DNA from 3 places in the Streptomyces sp. NPDC001515 genome. Region 2 is predicted to be linked to each of the others. Evidence: predicted binding sites of a transcription regulator. Region 2 holds the regulator's gene; each other region holds the start of a gene.
What was found. Region 2 encodes HrcA, which represses chaperone genes, less so after heat shock. Its sites were predicted from a motif close to TTNGCACTCNGNNNNNCNGAGTGCNAA; they were not measured.

Region 1 (7,811 bases), on a different contig from region 2:
GCCCGCCATCGCCGCGCTCTACGGCCGGCTCGCCGCCCTCACCCCGTCCCCGGTGGTCGAGCTGAACCGGGCCGTCGCCGTCGCCATGGCCGAGGGCCCGGCCGCCGGACTCGCCCTGGTCGACGCCCTCGCCGCCGACCCCGCGCTCCGCGCCTACCACTTGCTGCCCAGCGTGCGCGGGGATCTGCTGGAGCGGATGGGGCGCACGGACGAGGCGCGCGCGGAGTTCGTCCGTGCGGCGGAGCTGACCCGCAACGCCCGGGAGCGGGCCCTGCTGCTGGACCGGGCCGGCCGATGAGTTCCGGGCTCCCCGCCGGTCTACCCCGTAGCGCGTTCCGCACCACCGAGTGAGGAGAAGACCATGCAGAAGGTCACCACGTTCCTGTGGTTCGAGAAGGGGCAGGCCGAGGAGGCGGCGGACCTCTACGTGTCCGTCGTCGGCGGCGACTCCCGTGTGCTGGAGGTGACCCGCTGGACGGCGGCCTCCCCCGGCGAGGAGGGCGCGGTGATGACCGTGCGGTTCCAGCTGGACGGCACCGAGTACATCGCCTTCGACGGCGGCCCCGAGTTCCCCTTCACCGAGGCCGTGTCGCTCTCCGTCGACTGCGCCTCGCAGGAGGAGGCCGACGAGCTGTGGGCGAAGCTCACGGCGGACGGCGGCGAGGAGGGCCAGTGCGGCTGGCTGAAGGACCGCTTCGGAGTGTCCTGGCAGATCGTGCCGCCGGGGCTCGGCGAGGCCCTGACCGACCCCGATCCGGAGAAGGCGGCACGGGCGATGAAGGCGATGATGGGCATGAGGCGCCTGGACATCGAGGCCCTGCGCAACGCCTGAGGCGTCCGGGCATCGGGGCCCTGCGCACCGCCTGAGGTGCCTGGGCATCGGGGCCCCGCGCAACGCCCGAGGGCCGGTGCGGTCCGGGTCCGGTGCTGGGTAGGGTCGGGGCCATGTCCCCCCGCCCGGCGCTGCCGCCGCCCCCGCCGCCCGTGGAGATACGCACCTGGCCCGACCGGGCGGCGCTGCTCGCCGACCGGGCCCATGTCCTCGCCGCGCTGGTGCGCGCGCACCTGGGCCCCGGCCGGTTCGCGCTCCTGTGGACGTGGGGGCTGCTCGCGGCGCTCGGCTGGTCGCTGACCGGGACCGCGCTCATCACCTTCGAGGAGTCCTACGACGTCGTCTCCGCGATCCTCGGCGTGGTGCTGATCGCCCTGGGCGCCGGCTGTCTGGTGCCCGCCGTGATCCTCGTGGTCGTGTGGCTGCGCCGGGACCGCGCGGTGCGCCGACTCCTCGTGCGGTGGGGGCGGTTGGACCGCGATCCGGCACGTGACGCCGCGCTGCGGCTGCCGGGTCCGAGCCTCGGCTGGCTGCTGCCCTCCTTCGCCCTCTGCGCCCTCGGGCTGTACGCCTGCGTCGTGGTGCCGGCGGGCGCGGTGCGCGGCCAGGACACGTACGGGCTGATGGCCCTGATCATGGGCCTCGGTCTCCTCTGCTGGCTCATCGGCCTCATCGGCGTCACCAAGGCGTTCTGGCACCGCCGTTGGGTTCTCACCCTCCTCGCGGGCGCCCCCGCTGCCCCCCGCGCCGAAGCGTCAACGGGCGGCGCCCACCGCTGAGTTCGGCCCTACCCTGGGTCGGTACGGAACACCGCAGGGGGAGGCGTCATGGAGTGGTACTGGTGGGTGCTCATCATCTTCTGGACGGGCGGATTCGGCTGGGTGGTCGACAACGTCCGCACGGCGCTGCGCAACCGGCACGCCCGCAGGCTCGAACTGCTGGAGGCCGATAGGCGGGAGCGGCTGGCCGTCGAGGCGGCGAACCGGCCGCCGGAGCCGGTCTGCGGCTGCACGCACCACCTCGCCAAGCACGACAAACAGGGCCGCTGCCACGAACGCGTCGAGGTGCCGACCGCCTGGGACGAGCAGAAGAAGCCGGTGCGCTTCGAGGCCGGGCAGTGCAACTGCCAGCAGTACGTGGGCCCGCAGCCGCTCTCGCGGGTGTACGCCGACGAGCTGACCGATCTCGGCTGAGCCCGCCCATCGCTACCGGTGGGCGGCCTCCGGGCCGGTCACCGGGCGGCCGACCAGCATCGTCGGCACGTCCGCGACCCGGGTCAGGAAGACCGTCGCCGCGTTCGGCCCCCGGAGCTTCATCTTCCGGCGCAGTTCCTCCGGTTCGACCGCCGAACCGCGCTTCTTGACCGTGAGGACCCCGACCTCCCGCTCCCGCAGCAGCGCCTTGAGCCGCTTGACGTGGAACGGCAGCCGGTCGGTGATCTCGTACCCGGCCGTGAACGGCGACTCGTACAGCTCGTCGGCCGTGACGTACGCGATCATCGGGTCGATCAGCCGGCCCCCGCAGCGCTCCACGATCTCCGCGACCAGATGCGCCCGGATCACCGCGCCGTCCGGCTCGTACAGATACCGGCCCACGGGGCCGACCGGCGGGGCGGGAAGCGCGGCCGGTGCGGACAGGGAGGCCCCGGACGGGAGCACCGTGGCGCGGAACGCCCCGGCCGTGAAGCCCTCGCCGAACCAGAGCACCGCCTCCTTCACCTCGCCCCCGTCCGAGATCCACTCGGCCTCCGCGTGCGGGTCGATCGCCTCGTGCGGGACCCCCGGGGCGATCTTCAGCGCGGCCCGGGGAGCCTTCAGCGCGGCCCCGGTCGCCCAGGACAGCGGCGGCGAGTACGCCTCCGGATCGAAGACCCGACCGCGCCCGCCGCGCCGGGCCGGATCGACGAACACCGCGTCGTACGGCCCGGTGTCGATGTCCGCGACGTCCGCGCACCGCACCTCGATCAGCCCGTCCAGTCCGAGGGCCGCCGCGTTGGCCCGCGCGACCTCGGCGGTCAGCGGATCGCGGTCCACGGCGAGCACCGCGATCCCGGCCCGCGCGAGGGCGATGGCGTCGCCGCCGACCCCGCAGCACAGATCCGCGACACGGCGCACCCCCGCCGCCGCGAACCGCCGCGCGCGGTAGGAGGCCACCGAGGTCCGGGTCGCCTGCTCCACCCCGTGGGGGGTGAAGAACATCCGGTGCGCGTCCTCGGCGCCGAACTTCGCCACCGCCCGCTGCCGCAGCCGGGCCTGCCCCAGGGCCGCCGAGACGAGCGCGGCCGGATGGTCGCGGCGCAGCCGGGTGGCGGTGGCCAGTTCGGCGGCGGGGTCGTGGTCGCGCAGCCCGGCCAGCAGCTCGGCCCCCTCGGGGGTGCGCAGGGCCCGGAAGGCGTCGAGGGCGTCGGAATCACCGGACGGGCCGGTCGGGGCGAGAGCGTTCACCCGCCCCATTGTGGGCCAGTCGGCTGCGCGCCAGCCGGGGGACCGTGCGCGGCGGGCGCTGTGTCGGCCCGGCGGTCCGGTTCGGGGCTGGCAGGATGCGGCGCCATGCAGCTAGTACGACAAAAGGAAGAATTCCCCATGAAGTGGCGCAGACCGGTTCAGGCGGCGGGCGGGCGGGGGCACGGACGGACCGGCGGCGGACATCCGAGGCACCGGCCCGCCTTCGCGGTCCTCGCCGCGCTGCTGGTCGCCGCCGTGGGCTCCGGCTGCGCGGCCGAGACCGGCGAGAAGCAGGTCACCGACCCCGCGCGGGCCGCCGCGGCCCGCGCCGGACAGCCCGGCGGACCCGCGGGCGGGCCCCCGGCCGGGGCGGCCGGCTCGGTCGCCGGACAGGCGGAGAAGGCGCGCAAGGCGCAGGCCGCGCGTGCGATCGCCGCCAAGAAGTGGGGGCTGGAGAAGACCCCGCTGACCGCGCCGCTTCCCCCGGCCGTCAAACCGCGCCTCACCACCCGCGAGGGCTTCGAGGTCGAGGGCGGTGACGCCTCGCTGCCGCCGGTCTTCACCACCGTCCCCACCAAGGAGAAGGTCGTCTTCCTGACGATGGACGACGGGGACGACAAGGACCCCGAGCTGATCAGGATGATGTCGGAGCTGAACATCCCGTACAGCGCCTTCCTCACCGACTACCTGGTGCGCGACGACTACGCCTACTTCAAGGAGGCCGAGGCCCGCGGCGCCGTCATCGGCAACCACACCCTCAACCACCGCTATCTGCCCGGTCTCTCGTACGCGGAGCAGAAGCGCGAGATCTGCGACCAGCAGGACATCCTCCAGCAGCAGTACGGCGAACGCCCCCGGCTCTTCCGGCCGCCGTACGGCAACTACAACGGCGACACCCTGCGCATCGCCAAGTCCTGCGGCGTCACCGCCGTACCGCTCTGGGCGGCCGAGGCGTTCCCCGACCGCATGGAGTGGCGCGAGGAGGACCGGGACCTGCACCCCGGCGACATCATCCTTACCCACTTCCGGGGCGCGAAGGACTGGAAGGGCAGCATGCCCGACCTGATCCGCTCCGTCATGAAGGTCGTCACCGACAAGGGCTACGCGGTGGCCCGGCTGGAGGACTACGTATGAGAAGCGCGCACCGGCTGCTGGCCGGACTGCTGACCGCCGGTGCGCTCCTCACCGCCACCACGGGGTGCGCGCAGTCGGTCGACCCGATCGAACGGCTGGGGCGCAAGGCCGCTCAGCGGATGAACCCCTCGCCCGCCGCGAAGCGGGTCCGGCCCGCCTCCGTGCGCGGGGACCACGGGGCGCCCGGGGCGATGGTCGTCGTCGCCTGCGGCCGTCCGGCGGCGGGCCCGGGGTCCGGGGCGCGGCCGGTCCACCGGTGGCCGGGGAGGCCCGGGGCGGAGACGGCCGGGGCGGCGCCCTCGGGGTGCGCCACGCGGTAGTGGCTGTGCCAGGACACCGGCGCCAGCACGCAGAAGACGCCCGCCGCGATCAGCTGCACGATGCCCGCCAGCGGCAGCCCGTGGCGCAGCAGCACCAGACCGATGAGGCAGACGGCCACGGCGAACGCGCCGAGGACGAGCGTGGTTGTCCAGTCCATCGGGGGCGGACCGGGGTCCGGGGGCGGCTGGAGGAAGTCCCGGTCCGGGCGGTCCGCGATGAAGACCACCATCCCGCAGGCCAGCGCCTCCAGGCCCGTGGTGAGCAGACCGGCCGTCAGGTCGAGGGCGTTCCGGACGAGGGAGCCGAGGCGGGCGGGGGCCGGGCGGGCGGTGCCGGGGACGGGAGGGCGCATGACGCCACCGTCCTCCGGAACGGACCGCCCGGCCCCCGCGTTGTCCCTACGGTGACCGGAACGTTGCGGGTGCGCAGCCGTGCGTACCGTCGCCCCGGAGGGGGATCCCGCGCCGCCACGAACGGCGCGCGTTGGCACTCCGCTTGACCGAGTGCTAATCGCGGTCATAGTCTCGGTTCTGGCACTCCCCGAGGGAGAGTGCCAGCAGTTCCGTGCGGCCAACCGGTCCGGCACCCGCGACGACGGGCCCATTCGGTCGCCACCCCATAATTTTGACCCCGTGAGATCTCCGAAGGGGGAGACCGGATCGTGTCGACCGCCAGCTCCAAGGTTGCGATCAAGCCGCTTGAGGACCGCATTGTGGTCCAGCCGCTCGACGCCGAGCAGACCACGGCCTCCGGCCTGGTTATTCCGGACACCGCCAAGGAGAAGCCCCAGGAGGGCGTCGTCCTGGCCGTTGGTCCGGGCCGCTTCGAGAACGGCGAGCGTCTGCCGCTCGACGTCAAGACCGGCGATGTCGTGCTGTACAGCAAGTACGGCGGCACCGAGGTGAAGTACAACGGCGAGGAGTACCTCGTCCTCTCGGCTCGCGACGTTCTCGCGATCATCGAGAAGTAAGTCACCCACCATCGCTTTTTTTCTGCGCCCCTGGCCCCCTGCGAAATGACTAGCCGGGCGGCAGGGGCGCAGTTCTTGTTTCGAGAGGACAGTTCAGCTCCATGGCGAAGATCCTGAAGTTCGACGAGGACGCCCGTCGCGCCCTCGAGCGCGGCGTCAACAAGCTTGCCGACACGGTCAAGGTGACGATCGGCCCCAAGGGCCGCAACGTCGTCATCGACAAGAAGTTCGGTGCCCCCACCATCACCAACGACGGTGTCACCATCGCGCGCGAGGTCGAGCTGGACGACCCGTACGAGAACCTCGGTGCCCAGCTGGTGAAGGAGGTCGCGACCAAGACCAACGACGTCGCGGGCGACGGCACCACCACCGCCACCGTCCTCGCCCAGGCGCTCGTCCGCGAGGGTCTGCGCAACGTCGCCGCCGGTGCCTCCCCGGCCGCCCTGAAGAAGGGCATCGACGCCGCGGTCAAGGCCGTGTCCGAGGAACTCCTCGCGACCGCCCGCCCGATCGACGACAAGTCCGACATCGCCGCCGTCGCCGCGCTGTCCGCGCAGGACCCGCAGGTCGGCGAGCTCATCGCGGACGCGATGGACAAGGTCGGCAAGGACGGCGTCATCACTGTCGAGGAGTCCAACACCTTCGGTCTGGACCTCGACTTCACCGAGGGCATGGCCTTCGACAAGGGCTACCTGTCGCCGTACATGGTGACCGACCAGGAGCGTATGGAGGCCGTCCTCGACGACCCGTACATCCTGATCCACCAGGGCAAGATCGGCTCCATCCAGGAGCTGCTGCCGCTCCTGGAGAAGGTCATCCAGGCCGGTGGCTCCAAGCCGCTGCTGATCATCGCCGAGGACGTCGAGGGCGAGGCCCTGTCGACCCTGGTCGTCAACAAGATCCGCGGCACCTTCAACGCCGTCGCGGTGAAGGCTCCGGGCTTCGGTGACCGCCGCAAGGCCATGCTCGGCGACATCGCCACCCTCACCGGTGCGACCGTCATCGCCGAGGAGGTCGGCCTCAAGCTCGACCAGGCCGGTCTGGACGTGCTGGGCACCGCCCGCCGCGTGACCGTCTCCAAGGACGACACCACCATCGTCGACGGTGGCGGCAAGGCCGACGAGGTCGCCGGCCGCGTCAACCAGATCAAGGCCGAGATCGAGGCCACGGACTCCGACTGGGACCGCGAGAAGCTCCAGGAGCGTCTGGCGAAGCTGGCCGGCGGTGTCTGCGTGATCCGCGTCGGTGCGGCCACCGAGGTGGAGCTCAAGGAGAAGAAGCACCGTCTGGAGGACGCCATCTCCGCGACCCGCGCCGCGGTCGAGGAGGGCATCGTCTCCGGTGGTGGCTCCGCCATCGTCCACGCCGTCAAGGTCCTGGAGGGCAACCTCGGCAAGACCGGCGACGAGGCCACGGGTGTCGCGGTCGTCCGCCGCGCCGCCGTCGAGCCGCTGCGCTGGATCGCCGAGAACGCCGGCCTCGAGGGCTACGTCATCACCTCGAAGGTGTCCGAGCTCGACAAGGGTCAGGGCTTCAACGCCGCCACCGGCGAGTACGGCGACCTGGTGAAGGCCGGCGTCATCGACCCGGTCAAGGTCACCCGCTCCGCCCTGGAGAACGCCGCCTCCATCGCCTCCCTGCTGCTCACGACCGAGACCCTGGTCGTCGAGAAGCCGGCCGAGGAGGAGCCGGAGGCCGGTCACGGCCACGGCCACGCGCACTGACGCACGGCACCCTCCGCATACAGCGGTGAGGCCCGGCACCCCTCGGGGTGCCGGGCCTTGTGCGTGCCGCGCTCGGGTCCTACCGCGGCCCGTACTTGCGGCCGGTACGGGACGTGACCCCGCCGAGCAGTCCGCGCGGCGTCACCTTCACCAGCCCCATGAGCGCCTTGTACCGGGGGTCGGGAACCGACAGCGACTTCCCCCGCGCCAGGTCCGCCAGCGCCGTCGCCACCAGCTTGTCGGCGTCCAGCCACATCCAGCCCGGGATGTTCTCCGTGCCCATCCCGGCCCGCTGGTGGAACTCCGTACGGACGAAGCCGGGGCAGAGCGCCATCAGCCGCACCCCCGAACCGGCCAGGTCGCGCGCCGCGCCCTGGGTGAACTGC
Region 2 (7,811 bases):
GCTGCCGCGAGCCCTCCCACGGCCCGCGGCACCGCCCGAACGGAGAACAGACAGAGCGAGAACAGGTCAGGAGCCGCCCTGTGGGGTCCATTCCCTTGCAGCGGGACATCGTGGAGCATTCCGGAGCCGCCGGCCCGGCCGGCGGGGGACAGCCGGTCGCCCGGACGAGTCTTCCCGGGAACCTGCTGGCGCCCGCGGCGGCCCGGCGCTTCGTCGCCGCCGCGCTCGCCGAATGGAGCGGGCTCGGACTCCCCGCGGCCGTCGGCTTCAGCGAGCGGCTGTCCGACGACGCGGCGGTCGTCGTCAGCGAACTCGTCACCAACGCCGTCGTGCACGCCGGAACCACCGTCGAACTGCTCTTCCGGCTGGAGGAGGCCACCGACGAGGAGGCGTCCGCCCTGGTCCTGGAGGTCTCCGACCACCACCCCACCCGCGCCGTGCGCAGCGACCGCGCCGAGAACGCCGGGGCGGCCGGCGCCCCGGGCGAGCCCGCCGAATACGGACGCGGACTGGAACTGGTCGCCACCCTCGCCGAACGCTGGGGCATCACCTACCGCACCGGCCTCAAGACCGTCTGGGCCCGGCTCCCCGTCGACGACTGGAACCCCTTCCCCGACAACCGCCCCGAATCCGGCTTCCCGCAGGGGCTGCGCGCCGCCGAACTGCTCGCCCCCACCGCCCGCCGCGCCCTGCGCGACGACGCGGACTGGGCCGGCCGGGGCGCGCTCTCGTTCCTCGCCGAGGCATCGGACCTGCTGGCCGGACAGCTCGACGAGGACATCGTCGCCTCGCTCGCCGGACAGTTACTGGTCCCCAGGCTCGCGGACTGGTGCGCGATCTGGCTGGAACCGGAGAGCGGCGGCCGGGCCGCCGTCCCCCGCCTGGCCAAGGTGTGGCACATCGACGAGTCCCGCATCCCGGGCCTGCGCGCCCAACTGGAGCACGACCCGCTGCGCCTGCCGGAACGGGTCGGGACCGGCCCCGTCTCCATGCCCTGGCCCGGCAGCGGCGAGGAGGACGGCGGCAAGCCCGGCCAGGGCGTCGCCCTCGCCTACCGGATCACCTCCGGCGGCCGCACCCTGGGCGCCGTCTACCTCGGCCGCGAGGGCATCGTCCGGGTCCCCGACGAGGCCATCGCGCTGATCGAGGACTTCGTCCGCCGGGTCGGCCTCGCCGTCGGCGCCGCCCGCGCGTACACCCGCCAGGCCACCATCAGCCGCATCCTCCAGCGCGGACTGCTGCCCAGCAAGGTCGCCGAGATACCGGGAGTGGCCAGCTCCCTCGTCTACGAGCCCAGCGACGACGGGGTGGTCGGCGGCGACTTCTACGACATCTTCCCGTGCCCCGGCGACCGCTGGTGCTTCGTCCTCGGGGACGTCCAGGGCAGCGGCCCCGAGGCGGCCGTCGTCACCGGACTCGCCCGCCCCTGGCTGCGGCTGCTGGCCCGCGAGGGATTCCAGGCCGACGAGGTCCTGGTCCGGCTCAACCGGCTGCTCCTCGACGACGCGATGGAGGCCGCCGAGGCCGCCGCGCTCATGGTCGCCGCCGCCGGCGGCCAGCACTCGGCGGACACCGGGCAGTCCCGGTTCCTCTCCCTGCTCTACGGGGAGCTGGTCCCGCTGCCCGGCGGCGGGGCCCGCTGCACCCTGGTCAGCGCCGGACATCCGCTGCCGCTGCTGCTGCGCCCCGACGGCACGGTCCGCCCGGCCGCGGAACCGCAGCTGCTCCTCGGGGTGATGGACGACGCCGTCTACGAGACCCAGAGCTTCGAGCTGGCCCCCGGCGACAGCCTGCTCTGCGTCACCGACGGGGTGACCGAGCGGCGCTCGGGGCCGCTGATGTTCGACGACGGGGACGGGCTCGCGCGGGCGCTCTCCGGATGCGCGGGGCTGGACGCCGAGGGCATCGCGGACCGGATCAAGAACGCCGTGCACGCCTTCGCCGAACGGCCGCCGGACGACGATCTGGCCCTGCTGGTCCTCCAGGCCGAATAGCCGGCCCACGTGGCGTCCCGGTCGGCCGGGCGGCCGTGGCGTCCGTTCGCCGGGCGGCGCGCGACAATGGGCGGTATGCCTTCCGTACTGCCCGATGGTGAACCCGTGCCCGACGACGGGGCGCTGCCCCGCCACGCCCTGGAAGGCGCCGCAGACCGCCCGCTCGGCTTCTACCTGCACGTGCCCTACTGCGCGACCCGCTGCGGCTACTGCGACTTCAACACCTACACCGCCACCGAGCTGCGCGGCTCCGGCGGGGCGCTGGCCTCCCGCGACAACTACGCCGCCCATCTCGTCGGGGAGGTCCGCCGGGCCCGCGAGGTCCTGGGCGACGACCCCCGCACGGTCCGCACGGTCTTCGTCGGCGGCGGCACCCCGACCCTGCTGGCCGCGGCCGACCTGGTGCGGATGCTGGCCGCGATCCGGGACGAGTTCGGCCTCGCGGACGACGCGGAGATCACCACCGAGGCCAACCCCGAGTCGGTCGGCCCCGCCTACCTCGCGGAGCTGCGCGAGGGCGGCTTCAACCGGATCTCCTTCGGCATGCAGAGCGCCCGCCGGCACGTCCTGAAGATCCTCGACCGCACCCACACCCCCGGCAGGCCCGAGGCGTGCGTCGCGGAGGCGAGGGCAGCAGGCTTCGACCACATCAACCTCGACCTGATCTACGGCACGCCCGGCGAGTCCGACGACGACTGGCGCGCCTCCCTCGACGCGGCGATCGGCGCCGGCCCCGACCACGTCTCGGCGTACGCGCTGATCGTGGAGGAGGGCACCCAGCTGGCCCGCCGGATCAGGCGCGGCGAGATCCCCATGACGGACGACGACGCCCACGCCGACCGCTACCTCATCGCCGACGAGGTGCTGGCCGCGGCAGGCTACTCCTGGTACGAGGTGTCGAACTGGTCCCGGACGCCCGAGGGCCGCTGCCTGCACAACGAGCTGTACTGGCGCGGCGCCGACTGGTGGGGCGCCGGCCCCGGCGCGCACAGCCACGTCGGCGGAGTGCGCTGGTGGAACGTCAAGCACCCCGGGGCGTACGCGCAGGCGCTGGCCGAGGGGCGCTCGCCCGGCGCCGGCCGTGAGGTCCTCTCCGACGAGGACCGGCGCGTCGAGCGCATCCTGCTGGAGCTGCGGCTCGTCGACGGCTGCCCGCTCTCCCTGCTCGCCCCGGCCGGACTCGCCGCGTCCGCCCGCGCCGTGGACGACGGCCTGCTGGAGCCGGGACCGTACGGGGAGGGGCGCGCGGTGCTCACGCTGCGCGGGCGGCTCCTGGCGGACGCGGTGGTGCGGGACCTGGTGGACTGAGCCCCCGGGGCCCGCACCCGCCCCGGCAGGGCGCCTACTCGGCGGGGGCGGTCACGAAGTCGATCAGGTGCTCCACCCGCCCCAGCAGCTCCGGCTCCAGGTCCTTGTAGGAGCGCACCTTCGACAGGATGTGCTGCCAGGCCGCGCCCGTGTTCTCCGGCCAGCCCAGCGCCCGGCAGACGCCCGTCTTCCAGTCCTGGCCGCGCGGGACGCGGGGCCAGCCGGGGATCCCCAGCGAGGAGGGCTTCACCGCCTCCCAGACGTCGATGTACGGATGGCCGACCACCAGCACGTTCGCGTCGGTCACCTCGGCCGCGATGCGGGACTCCTTGGAGCCCGGGACCAGATGGTCGACCAGGACCCCGAGCCGGGCGTCGGGCGCCGGCGCGAACGCCCGGACGATCGCGGGGAGATCGTCGACGCCCTCCAGGTACTCGACGACCACGCCCTCGATCCGCAGGTCGTCGCCCCAGACCCGCTCCACCAGCTCGGCGTCGTGCCGGCCCTCCACGTAGATCCGCCCGGCGCGTGCCACCCGCGCCCGCGCGCCGGGCACCGCCACCGAGCCCGACGCCGTCCGCGCCGGGCGCGCCGGACCCCCGGCCGCCGGGCGCACCAGCGTGACGACGCGCCCCTCCAGCAGGAAGCCGCGCGGCGCCATCGGGAAGACCCGGTGCTTGCCGAACCGGTCCTCCAGGGTCACGGTCGGCCCCTCGGCGGTCTTCTCGCAGCGGATCACCGCACCGCAGAAGCCGGTGGCGACCTCCTCCACGACCAGATCGGGATCGGCGGGCACCTCGGGCACGGGGGCGGACCGCTTCCACGGCGGGGTCAGGTCCGGCTGGTAGCTGCGCATCGCACGACGATAAGCGGCGAGCGCCCCGGGGACCCGCCTTTCGGCCGCCCGCCGGACCCGCCGCCCCCCGAACCGGGCGCGCCCGCCGTCCGGACGCACGCCGGCCCGCCGCGCGCCGGATCGTGGTCCCGCCCCGCGGATTCACCCCGAACCCGGTCCCGCCCCGCGGATTCACCCCGGGCCCGGCACGCCGAACCGCCGGGCCAGCCCGTCCCGCTGCGCCCGGACGAACGCGGCGTCCACCACGGCCCCGTGCCCCGGCACGTAGCGGGCGTCCTCGCCGCCCAGCTCCAGCAGCCGGTCCAGGGAGGCCGGCCAGCGCGCGGGGGAGGCGTCCGGGCCCGCCTGCGGCTCGCCCGACTCCTCGACGAGGTCGCCGCAGTACACGACCGGGGGAGCCCCGGGCACCAGGACCGCCAGGTCGTGGCCGCTGTGCGCCGCGCCGAGATCGACCAGCAGCACCTCGCGCCCACCGCCCAGATCGAGCACCGACGCGCCCGCCACCTCGTGGTCCGGGACCACCAGCGCTTCGGCGGACTCGGCCGCCTCCCGCTCCGGGAGCCCGTGGGCCACGGCGTCGGCGCGCAGCTCCCCGGCCCCGGTCCGCAGCAGCGCGGCGGCGCCGGCCGCCGCGTACACCTGTGCGCCGGGGAACGCGGCCGTGCCGAAGACGTGATCGAAATGGGGGTGGCTGAGTGCGATATGCGTCACCTTCCGGCCCAGCATCGCCCGTGCCTGGGCACGTACCTCGGCGGCTTCGCGGAGTGACGAGCCGGTGTCGCAGAGCAGCACTCCGTCGGCCCCGGCCACCAGGAGCACGGTCGCGTCCCACACCGGAAGGCGTCGCCGCCCCACTCCGTGTCCGAGCCGCTCCCAGCCGAACTCTTCCCAAGAGGCGTCCATACCGCGACGCTATCGGCAACGACCTGCGCGATCCCGGGGTAGCGTGGCCGGTCGCCCTTGCTAGGGGGCCACCCCGTCGCCGTACACTGACCGGGGCAGGGCTGGCACTCGTCCGCACAGAGTGCCAGGAACGGGCCCGGGAACGGCCCGAGAACGACCGAGGTACACAGCTGGAGGTGTGCGCGATGCTCAGCGAACGCAGACTCGAAGTGTTGCGCGCCATCGTCCAGGACTATGTCGGCACCGAGGAGCCCGTCGGCTCCAAGGCGCTCACCGAGCGGCACAAGCTGGGGGTCTCCCCGGCCACCGTGCGCAACGACATGGCGGTGCTGGAGGACGAGGGCTTCATCGCCCAGCCGCACACCAGTGCCGGGCGCATCCCCACGGACAAGGGCTACCGGCTCTTCGTCGACAAGCTCGCGGGCGTCAAGCCCCTCTCGTCGCCGGAGCGCCGCGCCATTCAGAACTTCCTCGACGGCGCGGTCGACCTCGACGACGTCGTGGGCCGCACCGTCCGGCTGCTCGCGCAGCTGACCCGGCAGGTCGCCGTCGTGCAGTACCCCTCGCTGACCCGTTCGACGGTGCGGCACGTGGAACTGCTCGCCCTGGCGCCCGCCCGGCTGATGCTCGTGCTGATCACGGACACCGGCCGGGTCGAACAGCGCATGGTGGACTGCCCCGCGCCGTTCGGCGAGACGCCGCTGGCCGATCTGCGGGCCCGGCTCAACAGCCGCGTGGTGGGGCGCCGTTTCGCGGACGTCCCGCAGCTGGTGCAGGACCTGCCGGAATCCTTCGAGAGCGAGGACCGGGGAACCGTGTCCACCGTGCTCTCGATCCTGCTCGAAACCCTCGTCGAGGAGACGGAGGAGCGGCTGATGATCGGCGGCACCTCCAACCTCACCCGCTTCGGACACGACTTCCCGGTGATGATCCGGCCGGTGCTGGAGGCACTGGAGGAGCAGGTCGTGCTGCTGAAGCTGCTCGGCGAGGCCAAGGACTCGGGCATGACCGTACGTATCGGGCACGAGAACGCCCACGAGGGGCTGAACTCCACGTCCGTCGTCGCGGTCGGCTACGGTTCGGGCGACGAGGCAGTCGCCAAACTCGGCGTGGTCGGACCGACCCGCATGGACTACCCCGGAACGATGGGAGCGGTACGCGCAGTGGCACGTTACGTCGGACAGATCCTGGCGGAGTCGTAAGTGGCCACGGACTACTACGCCGTACTCGGCGTACGCCGCGACGCGTCTCAGGACGAAATCAAGAAGGCCTTCCGGAGGCTCGCCCGCGAGCTGCACCCGGACGTGAACCCCGATCCGAAGACCCAGGAGCGGTTCAAGGAGATCAACGCCGCCTACGAGGTGCTGTCGGACGCCCAGAAGAAGCAGGTCTACGACCTCGGCGGCGACCCGCTGTCCGCCTCCGGCGGCGGCGGTGCGGGCGGCTTCGGACAGGGCGGCTTCGGCAACTTCTCCGACATCATGGACGCCTTCTTCGGCACGGCCTCGCAGCGCGGACCGCGCTCGCGCACCCGCCGGGGCCAGGACGCCATGATCCGGCTGGAGATCGACCTCTCCGAGGCGGCCTTCGGGACGACCAAGGACATCCAGGTCGACACCGCCGTCGTCTGTACGACGTGCAGCGGCGAGGGGGCGGCCCCCGGCACCTCCGCGCAGACCTGTGACATGTGCCGCGGCCGGGGTGAGGTCTCCCAGGTCACCCGGTCCTTCCTCGGCCAGGTCATGACCTCGCGCCCCTGCCCGCAGTGCCAGGGCTTCGGTACGGTCGTGCCGACCCCGTGCCCGGAGTGCGCCGGTGACGGCCGCATCCGCTCGCGGCGCACGCTCACCGTGAAGATCCCCGCCGGTGTCGACAACGGCACCCGCATCCAGCTCGCCGGCGAGGGCGAGGTCGGCCCCGGCGGCGGCCCGGCCGGTGACCTCTACGTCGAGATCCACGAGCTGCCGCACAGCGTCTTCCAGCGCCGCGGCGACGATCTGCACTGCACGGTCACCATCCCCATGACGGCGGCGGCCCTCGGCACCAAGGTGCCGCTGGAGACGCTGGACGGCCTGGAGGAGGTCGACATCCGGCCCGGCACCCAGTCCGGCCAGTCCGTCCCGCTGCACGGGCGCGGCGTCACGCATCTGCGCGGCGGCGGACGCGGCGACCTCATCGTGCACGTCGAGGTGACGACCCCGACCAAGCTCGACCCCGAGCAGGAGCGGCTGCTGCGCGAGCTGGCCAAGGTCCGTGGCGAGGAGCGGCCCACCGGGCAGTTCCAGCCCGGCCAGCAGGGCCTGTTCTCGCGCCTCAAGGACGCCTTCAACGGCCGCTAGGCCGGCCGGCCATATGGGGTGCGGGTCCGGTTTCGCCGGGCTCGTACCCCATGTGCCGACACATCACGGCCTCGGGGTGTGCGTCACGGGACGGGAAGGACATGACACGATGCGGTCATGTCCTCCGCACTGACCGATCTCTGCCGGTATCCGATCGTGCAGGCCCCCATGGCGGGGGGCGGAGCCTGTCCCCAGCTGGCCGCCGCCGTCGCCGAGGCGGGCGGGCTCGGCTTCCTGGCCGCCGGGTACAAGACGGCGGACGGGATGTACCACGAGATCACCCAGGTGCGCGGACTCACCTCCCAGCCCTTCGGCGTCAACCTCTTCATGCCGCAGCCCACGCTCACCGACCCGGCCGCCGTCGAGGTCTACCGGCAGCAGCTCGCGGGCGAGTCCACCTGGTACGAGACC
Region 3 (7,811 bases), on a different contig from region 2:
TCAGCCAGCGTTCGACCTCTTCCAGCACGGTCGGCACTCCCTGTATGTGATCCATCTCGCGGACCGGACGACTATCTCAACCCTCCGGTGCTTCGGTTACAGTCTTGAACAACGCAGATGGCCATCGCATGCCGGGGTCCGTCCGCCGATAAACGCCCGGATCCATGGCGCGCCCATGATCCGGTGCCACAGCGCTCATCCAGAGGGACAGAGGGAACGGCCCGTTGAAGTCCCGGCAACCCTCCTGCCGACCGCGAGGTTCGGTGGGGAAGGTGCCAATTCCGTCTCGTGGCGAAACGCGCCATGAGGAAGATGAGGAGAAAGGGCCTCGCCATCATGGCTGTTGAGACTGTCGCAGTTCACACCGATTCCTCCCCCGACCTGGGACCCGCCGCCGCGCTTTCCTGCCGCGAATGCGGCGAGCGATTCGCCCTCGGCCCGATCTTCGCCTGCGCGTCGTGTTTCGGGCCGCTCGAAGTGGCGTACGACCTCCCGAGCGGCTCTCCCGAGGAGCTGAAGAAGCGCATCGAGGCCGGTCCGGACAACATCTGGCGTTACGCGCCGCTGCTGCCGGTCCCCGCCGACGTCGCCGAGAAGCCCAACCTCAACCCCGGCTTCACCAAGCTGGTCAAGGCCGACAACCTCGCCCGCGAACTGGGCGTCACCGGCGGCCTGTACGTCAAGGACGACTCCGGCAACCCGACGCACTCCTTCAAGGACCGCGTCGTCGCGATCGCCGTCGAGGCCGCCCGCGCCTTCGGATTCACCACCCTGTCCTGCTCCTCCACCGGCAACCTGGCCGGCGCCGTCGGCGCCGCCGCCGCCCGCGCCGGCCTGCGCTCCTGCGTCTTCATCCCGCACGACCTGGAGCAGGGCAAGGTCGTCATGGCCGCGGTGTACGGCGGCGAGCTGGTCGGCATCGAGGGCAACTACGACGACGTCAACCGCTTCTGCTCCGAGCTCATCGGCGACCCGCTGGGCGAGGGCTGGGGCTTCGTCAACGTCAACCTGCGCCCGTACTACGGCGAGGGCTCCAAGACCCTGGCGTACGAGATCTGCGAGCAGCTCGGCTGGCGGCTGCCCGACCAGATCGTCATCCCGATCGCGTCCGGCTCCCAGCTCACCAAGATCGACAAGGGGCTGCGCGAGCTGATCAAGCTCGGCCTGGTCGAGGACAAGCCCTACAAGATCTTCGGCGCCCAGGCCGAGGGCTGCTCCCCGGTCTCCGCCGCCTTCAAGGCCGGTCACGACGTGGTCCGCCCGCAGAAGCCGAACACGATCGCCAAGTCCCTCGCGATCGGCAACCCGGCCGACGGCCCGTACGTCCTGGACATCGCCCGCCGCACCGGCGGAGCGGTGGAGGACGTGAACGACGAGCAGATCGTCGACGCGATCAAGCTGCTGGCCCGTACCGAGGGCATCTTCGCCGAGACCGCGGGCGGCGTGACCGTCGGCGTGACGAAGAAGCTCATCGAGGACGGCCTGCTGGACCCGGCGCTCACCACCGTCGTCCTGAACACCGGAGACGGCCTCAAGACGCTGGACGCGGTGGCCGACACCTCGCAGGCGACGGCTACGATCCGGCCGAACCTCGACGCGTTCCGCGCCGCCGGACTCGCCGGTAACTGAGTAGCTTTCGACCACCCGAGACTTCAGGAAGGGCACACCATGAGCGTCAAGGTCCGCATCCCCACCATCCTCCGCACCTACACCGGCGGCCAGGCCGAGGTCCCCGCCGAGGGCGCCGTCCTCTCCGAGGTCATCGCATCCCTGGAGAAGAACCACCCGGGCATCGCCGCCCGCGTCCTGGACGACCAGGGCAAGCTGCGCCGCTTCGTCAACGTGTACGTCAACGACGACGACGTCCGCTTCGAGGGCGGCCTGGACACGGCCACCCCGGACGGCGCCGGCATCTCGATCATCCCGGCCGTCGCCGGCGGCTGCTGAGCCCGGGGCCGCGGTCCGGCCCCGACTCCACCGCGTCACCGGTATTGCCCCCTCCGCGAGAGAAGCGGAGGGGGCAATTCTGCATGGTTGAGCGCGGTAGAGTGTGGGAAGTCCCCTCCGCTGCCCGTGCCGCCCGCATATGAGAATGCGCCCGGCCACGACAAGATGCAGCCAAAGTGTCCGAGCACCTTGCGCCATAAGTCGCCTTTGCCTGGCCCGACTTGCCCAGGATTCTCGTGAATTCCCCCTATTCGGGCGGTCGGGGCCGCTCAGAATTCTCGTCCGATTGACCTGTTGCAGAGGGCAGTTGGGCAGATACATTCAGCCGCGGTCGACGCGTTCCGGCGCACGCACCCTCTCCTGACGGAGGGTGGGTTCTGACCCGGGCCCGCGAAGTGCGGTCCTGTGAAAGGGCCAGTAATAGGGGAGTTAGGCATGGCTCAGGGCACCGTCAAGTGGTTCAACGCGGAGAAGGGGTACGGCTTCATCGCGGTCGACGGTGGTGCGGATGTTTTCGTCCACTACAGCGCGATCCAGATGGACGGCTACCGCACCCTCGAAGAGGGTCAGCGAGTTGAGTTCGAGATCTCGCAGGGCCAGAAGGGGCCGCAGGCGGACATGGTCAAGCTCGCCGTCGGCTGAGCCGGCCGGACACGACGCAGTCGGTCAACGACGCCACTCAGGCACGGAGGGCCCGTATCCCGGGGGACACATCCCGGGTACGGGCCCTCCGCGCGTGTGCGTCCACCCCCGCGGGCGTGCAGTCCCCGTCCCTCCGCGCGTGTGCGTCCGTCCCTCCGGTTGTCCACACTCCGGAGGGAGGCGCTTGCACTCAAGGGGGTCGAGTGCTAATCATTGGGCTTAGCACTCTCCAGGTGAGAGTGACAGAATTTGGACCGGGCCGGTGAGGCCCGCAGGTCCGGTGGGGCAAGGAACCACCGGCACGCAGGCCGTCCGTCGCGGGCGCCACTCGGTCCGGAGCAATCCACCCCTGTCCGGGAGGACCACTTCACATGGCCAAGATCATCGCGTTCGACGAGGAGGCCCGGCGCGGTCTCGAGCGCGGCATGAACCAGCTCGCCGACGCCGTCAAGGTCACCCTTGGCCCCAAGGGTCGCAACGTCGTCCTCGAGAAGAAGTGGGGCGCCCCCACGATCACCAACGATGGTGTCTCCATCGCCAAGGAGATCGAGCTGGAGGACCCGTACGAGAAGATCGGTGCGGAGCTGGTCAAGGAGGTCGCCAAGAAGACGGACGACGTCGCCGGCGACGGTACGACCACCGCCACCGTTCTCGCCCAGGCGCTCGTCCGCGAGGGTCTGCGCAACGTGGCCGCGGGTGCGAACCCGATGGCTCTCAAGCGGGGCATCGAGAAGGCCGTCGAGGCCGTCTCCGCCGCCCTCCTGGAGCAGGCCAAGGACGTGGAGACCAAGGAGCAGATCGCTTCGACCGCCTCCATCTCCGCCGCCGACACCCAGATCGGCGAGCTCATCGCCGAGGCCATGGACAAGGTCGGCAAGGAAGGCGTCATCACCGTCGAGGAGTCCCAGACCTTCGGTCTGGAGCTGGAGCTCACCGAGGGTATGCGCTTCGACAAGGGCTACATCTCGGCGTACTTCGCCACCGACATGGAGCGCATGGAGTCGTCCCTGGACGACCCGTACATCCTGATCGTCAACTCCAAGGTCAGCAACGTGAAGGACCTCCTTCCGCTGCTGGAGAAGGTCATGCAGTCCGGCAAGCCGCTGCTGATCATCGCCGAGGACGTCGAGGGCGAGGCCCTGTCGACCCTGGTCGTCAACAAGATCCGTGGCACCTTCAAGTCCGTCGCCGTCAAGGCCCCGGGCTTCGGTGACCGCCGCAAGGCCATGCTCGGCGACATCGCCATCCTCACCGGTGGCACCGTCATCTCCGAGGAGGTCGGCCTCAAGCTGGAGAACGCCGGTCTCGACCTGCTCGGCCGCGCCCGCAAGGTCGTCATCACCAAGGACGAGACGACGATCGTCGACGGCGCCGGTGACAGCGACCAGGTCCAGGGCCGCGTCAACCAGATCCGTGCCGAGATCGAGAACTCCGACTCGGACTACGACCGCGAGAAGCTCCAGGAGCGTCTGGCGAAGCTGGCCGGCGGCGTGGCCGTCATCAAGGCCGGTGCCGCCACCGAGGTCGAGCTGAAGGAGCGCAAGCACCGCATCGAGGACGCGGTGCGCAACGCCAAGGCCGCCGTCGAGGAGGGCATCGTCGCCGGTGGTGGCGTGGCTCTGCTCCAGGCCTCGGCCGTCTTCGAGAAGCTGGAGCTCTCGGGTGACGAGGCGACCGGCGCCAACGCCGTCAAGCTGGCGCTGGAGGCCCCGCTGAAGCAGATCGCCGTCAACGGTGGTCTCGAGGGCGGCGTCGTCGTCGAAAAGGTGCGCAACCTGGCCGTCGGCCACGGTCTGAACGCCGCGACCGGCGAGTACGTCGACATGATCGCCGAGGGCATTCTCGACCCGGCGAAGGTCACGCGCTCCGCCCTGCAGAACGCCGCGTCCATCGCCGCGCTCTTCCTCACCACCGAGGCCGTCATCGCCGACAAGCCGGAGAAGGCCGCTGCCGCGGGCGCCCCGGGCGGCATGCCGGGCGGTGACATGGACTTCTGATCCCACCAGGGATCGGCAGCTCCTGCACGGCTGTGACGACAGACGGGCACCGGCCCCCGGGGATCACTCCCCGGGGGCCGGTGCCGTCGTGCGTGGCGGAGCCCACGGACACGGCCGGGCACCTCCGGACACGGCCGGATGACCTACGGGCACAGGGGGAGACCATGGTGGCGTTCCACGCGTCGGCGCTGGAGGGGCTCGCGCGCAACCCCGCGCTTCCCCTGCCCCTGCTGCTGCGCGTGCTGGCCTTCGACGACCGGGGCGGTGGACCGCCCCGCCAGGCGCTGCGGCGGCCCGGACTCCCCGGGCCGGCCGTCGCCGTGATCCTGGCCCACCCGGACCCGCGTGTGCGGTCAGGGTTCGCCGGGAGCGACGGCGCGACGCCCGCGCAGCGGGCCCGGCTCGTGGCCGACCCCTCCCCGAAGGTGCGGGCGGCCCTCGCGTACGGGCCCGAGTACCCCGACCCCCGGACGACGGTCGCCCCGCTCCCGGACGAGGTGTGCGCCCGCCTGGCGGACGACGCCGACCCCTCCGTGCGCGCGGCGCTGCTCGAATCGCCGTATCTGACACCGACGTTCGTGGCCTCCCTGGCCGCGCACCCCGCACCGGAGGCCCGCCGGACCGCGGTGCGCGCGTGGACGCTGCTGACGCCGGGGGAACGGGCGGCGCTGGCCGCCGATCCGGATTCCGGCGTACGGCGGGCCGCCGCGCTGTGGCGGTGCCGGGCGGACGCCCGGATCACGGCCGCACTCCTGGACGACTCGGCATCGGCGGCCGAGGCCCGGCGCCGGGGCCTGCTCGACCGCGCCCTGGCCGAACGCTGCCTCGCCGAGGGCGCGCACCTGGCCGCCCTCGCGGCGAACCCCTCGCTGCCCGCCGACCTCGTGGACCGGCTCGCCCACGATCCCGACGAGGCGGTCCGCGTCGAGGTCTCCGTGCGGCCCGAACTGGACGAGGCGCGGCGCGCGGCGATCGACATCACGGTCCCGGACCTCGACCGGCGCGGTGTGGAGTGGGTGGAGGACGGGATCGACCAACCGGACGTGCTGCACCGGGCCGCCACCTCCGCCCACCCGCTGCTCCGCCGGGCCGCCGCGCGCAGCCCCCATCTTCCGCCCGACCTGCTGCGGCTCCTCGCCCGCGACGGCGACCCCGTCGTGGACGCCAACCTGGCCCGAAACCATCCGGACACGCCCGAGGACGTCCTGATGCGGGTGTACGCGCGGCTCGGCGGAACGTTCTCCGCATGGATGGCCGAGACCCACCCCCGCTTCCCCCGCGCGGGCCTGGCCGCGCGGTACGCCGACCACCCCGACGGAACCTATCGGCGGCTGGCCGTCCGCGACCCCGCCGCCACCCCCGCCCTGATCGAGCGGCTCAGCCACGACTCCGAGACATGGACGCGCCAGGCGGCGGCCAGTGACCCGCGCCTTCCGCTCCACCGCCTGTGCGAAGCGCTCCACGAACCGGATCTGGCCTCCAGCGCCGGCGCCAACCCCGCCCTCCCCGAGGCCGAGATGGCCGCCGTCCTGGACCGGGCGGGCGTACCGCTCGGGGCCGCGCCCGGCGAGGAGGCGGGGGCCGATGACGGTGAGGGGGGCGCGGGACGATCACGGTGACGGGGGCTGACCTGCCCGGTGACCGTCGCCCGGCCGGGCAGGAAATAAGGTCGCGTCTCCGGTGGGCCCGGTGGCAGGGTGCGGCGCATGACGCCTCCGTACGAGATTCGGGCCGACTACGACGCGCGGACGATCGTGGTCTACCAGGCGTACGCGCCCGCCGTCGCCGACGCGGCGCTGCGGGCGGGCCGGTTCGTGGAGCCGTTCTCGTTCCGGCGGATGACGTGGATCAAGCCGTCGTTCCTGTGGCTGATGCACCGGAGCAACTGGGCCCGGAAACCGGGGCAGGAGCGGGTGCTCGCGGTGCGGATCACGCGCGAGGGGTGGGAGGAGGCGCTGTCACGGGCCGTGCTGACGACGGGGGACCCGGCGGCGGTGGCCGACGCGCCGGTCCACGTGCAGTGGGACCCGGAACGGTCGCCGCGCGGGGCGGCGCTGAACCACTACAGCATCCAGGTCGGCATCGGTCGCCATCTGATTCGTACGTACGCCGAGGACTGGACCGTCGGTCTCACTGACCTGACCCCGCAGGTCCGCAAGGCCGCAGAGCTGATCCGGGCCGGCCAGGCGGCCAGGGCGCGGCGGCTGTTCCCGGTGGAGCGGGTCTACCCGGTGCCGGACGCGTTGCGCGGGGTCGTCGTTCCGGGCGGATGACGGGGAAGTCCCGCACCCGGACGGGGGAGTTGGTGAGGCGGCGGGTGACGCGGCCGCGCTCACAGGCGCTGGCGTCGCTTCTTCCGGGCCGCCGGGGGTGACCGGCGCACCAGCCCCTCCCGTACGGCGTTCATCCGCTCCCGTACGAGCCGCGCGGGCACGGCGCCCGCCGGGCCGCCGCTCGGGATGTCGGCGTCCACGTCGCCGCGGCACGCCCCGCAGAGCCCGCCGCGAAGGGCTTCGGGGCTGCCGGGGGCGCGGCACTCGCCGCATTCCAGGGCCCGCAGGAGGACGGTGGGGCGGGAGGGGGCGGTGCGGGCGGGCGGGAGCTTGTCGCGGAGGCGAGCGGCGACGAGGTGGAAGGCGCTGTGGACGGGGACGGGCAGGCCCTGGGTGAGCGCGTTCAGGATCTCGGCCTCGGTGGCGCCCCGCTCGAACCATTCGGTCACGCGCGGCTCCAGTGCCGCACAGTGCGCGGAGGACAGCGTGAGGGTGGGAGCGGTGCGGCCGAGTGCGGCCAGCAGGACGAACGCCCGGGAGCGGGTGGGGCGTTGGGGGGTTTCCGGGGGGACGTCGCCCTGGGCGAACGCGGTCCACCACGCGTCATCGCGTGCCGTACGGGAGAAGAACGTACGCGTCACCCACAGGAGCACGCCGTCCGCCTCGACGCACTCGCGGCCCCGCCGCAGATGCCCGGCCTCCTGGAGCCGGTTCAGCGTCGTGCGCAGCGCGCACTGGCCGTACGGCAGCACCTTGGCGAGCGTCTTCACGGAGATGTCGGCCCCGTCGCACAGCCCGTCGATATAGGCGGCGACGGCCGCGTCGCGCGGGCGGAGATGGGCGAAGTCACGGCCGGTGGACCGGAGTTGGCCGGGGGCGGAGTGCTTGCCGTAGCCGGGGTTCGCCATTGGGTGGCGTTCCGGGACGTGCGGGTGGGAGCCGGGCGGGGTCT

Region 1: groES (co-chaperone GroES) is a predicted target of HrcA. The motif match lies at 5,215-5,241, and genes of this name have one in related genera.
Region 3: groL (chaperonin GroEL) is a predicted target of HrcA. The motif match lies at 2,773-2,799, and genes of this name have one in related genera.

Annotation. Positions count from the first base shown of each region.
Region 1 covers NZ_JBSFHN010000024.1:965-8,775, forward strand. The annotation lists partial or broken gene ACWCXC_RS24420 (RNA polymerase sigma factor) at 1-298, shown strand, start outside; gene ACWCXC_RS24425 (VOC family protein) at 362-832, shown strand; gene ACWCXC_RS24430 (hypothetical protein) at 946-1,611, shown strand; gene ACWCXC_RS24435 (hypothetical protein) at 1,660-2,025, shown strand; gene ACWCXC_RS24440 (class I SAM-dependent methyltransferase) at 2,038-3,285, opposite strand; gene ACWCXC_RS24445 (polysaccharide deacetylase family protein) at 3,382-4,410, shown strand; gene ACWCXC_RS24450 (hypothetical protein) at 4,523-5,083, opposite strand; gene groES (co-chaperone GroES) at 5,393-5,701, shown strand; gene groL (chaperonin GroEL) at 5,803-7,425, shown strand; gene ACWCXC_RS24465 (SDR family NAD(P)-dependent oxidoreductase) at 7,505-7,811, opposite strand, start outside.
Region 2 covers NZ_JBSFHN010000011.1:147,478-155,288, forward strand. The annotation lists gene ACWCXC_RS14460 (SpoIIE family protein phosphatase) at 96-1,994, shown strand; gene hemW (radical SAM family heme chaperone HemW) at 2,061-3,302, shown strand; gene ACWCXC_RS14470 (DUF3097 domain-containing protein) at 3,337-4,158, opposite strand; gene ACWCXC_RS14475 (MBL fold metallo-hydrolase) at 4,330-5,061, opposite strand; gene hrcA (heat-inducible transcriptional repressor HrcA) at 5,247-6,263, shown strand; gene dnaJ (molecular chaperone DnaJ) at 6,264-7,400, shown strand; gene ACWCXC_RS14490 (nitronate monooxygenase) at 7,518-7,811, shown strand, end outside.
Region 3 covers NZ_JBSFHN010000001.1:17,452-25,262, forward strand. The annotation lists gene ACWCXC_RS00070 (glucosyl-3-phosphoglycerate synthase) at 1-28, opposite strand, end outside; SAM riboswitch class I at 193-319, shown strand; gene thrC (threonine synthase) at 337-1,629, shown strand; gene ACWCXC_RS00080 (MoaD/ThiS family protein) at 1,669-1,947, shown strand; gene ACWCXC_RS00085 (cold-shock protein) at 2,383-2,589, shown strand; gene groL (chaperonin GroEL) at 2,961-4,586, shown strand; gene ACWCXC_RS00095 (Mucin-2) at 4,751-6,205, shown strand; gene ACWCXC_RS00100 (DUF4291 domain-containing protein) at 6,293-6,859, shown strand; gene ACWCXC_RS00105 (hypothetical protein) at 6,919-7,767, opposite strand.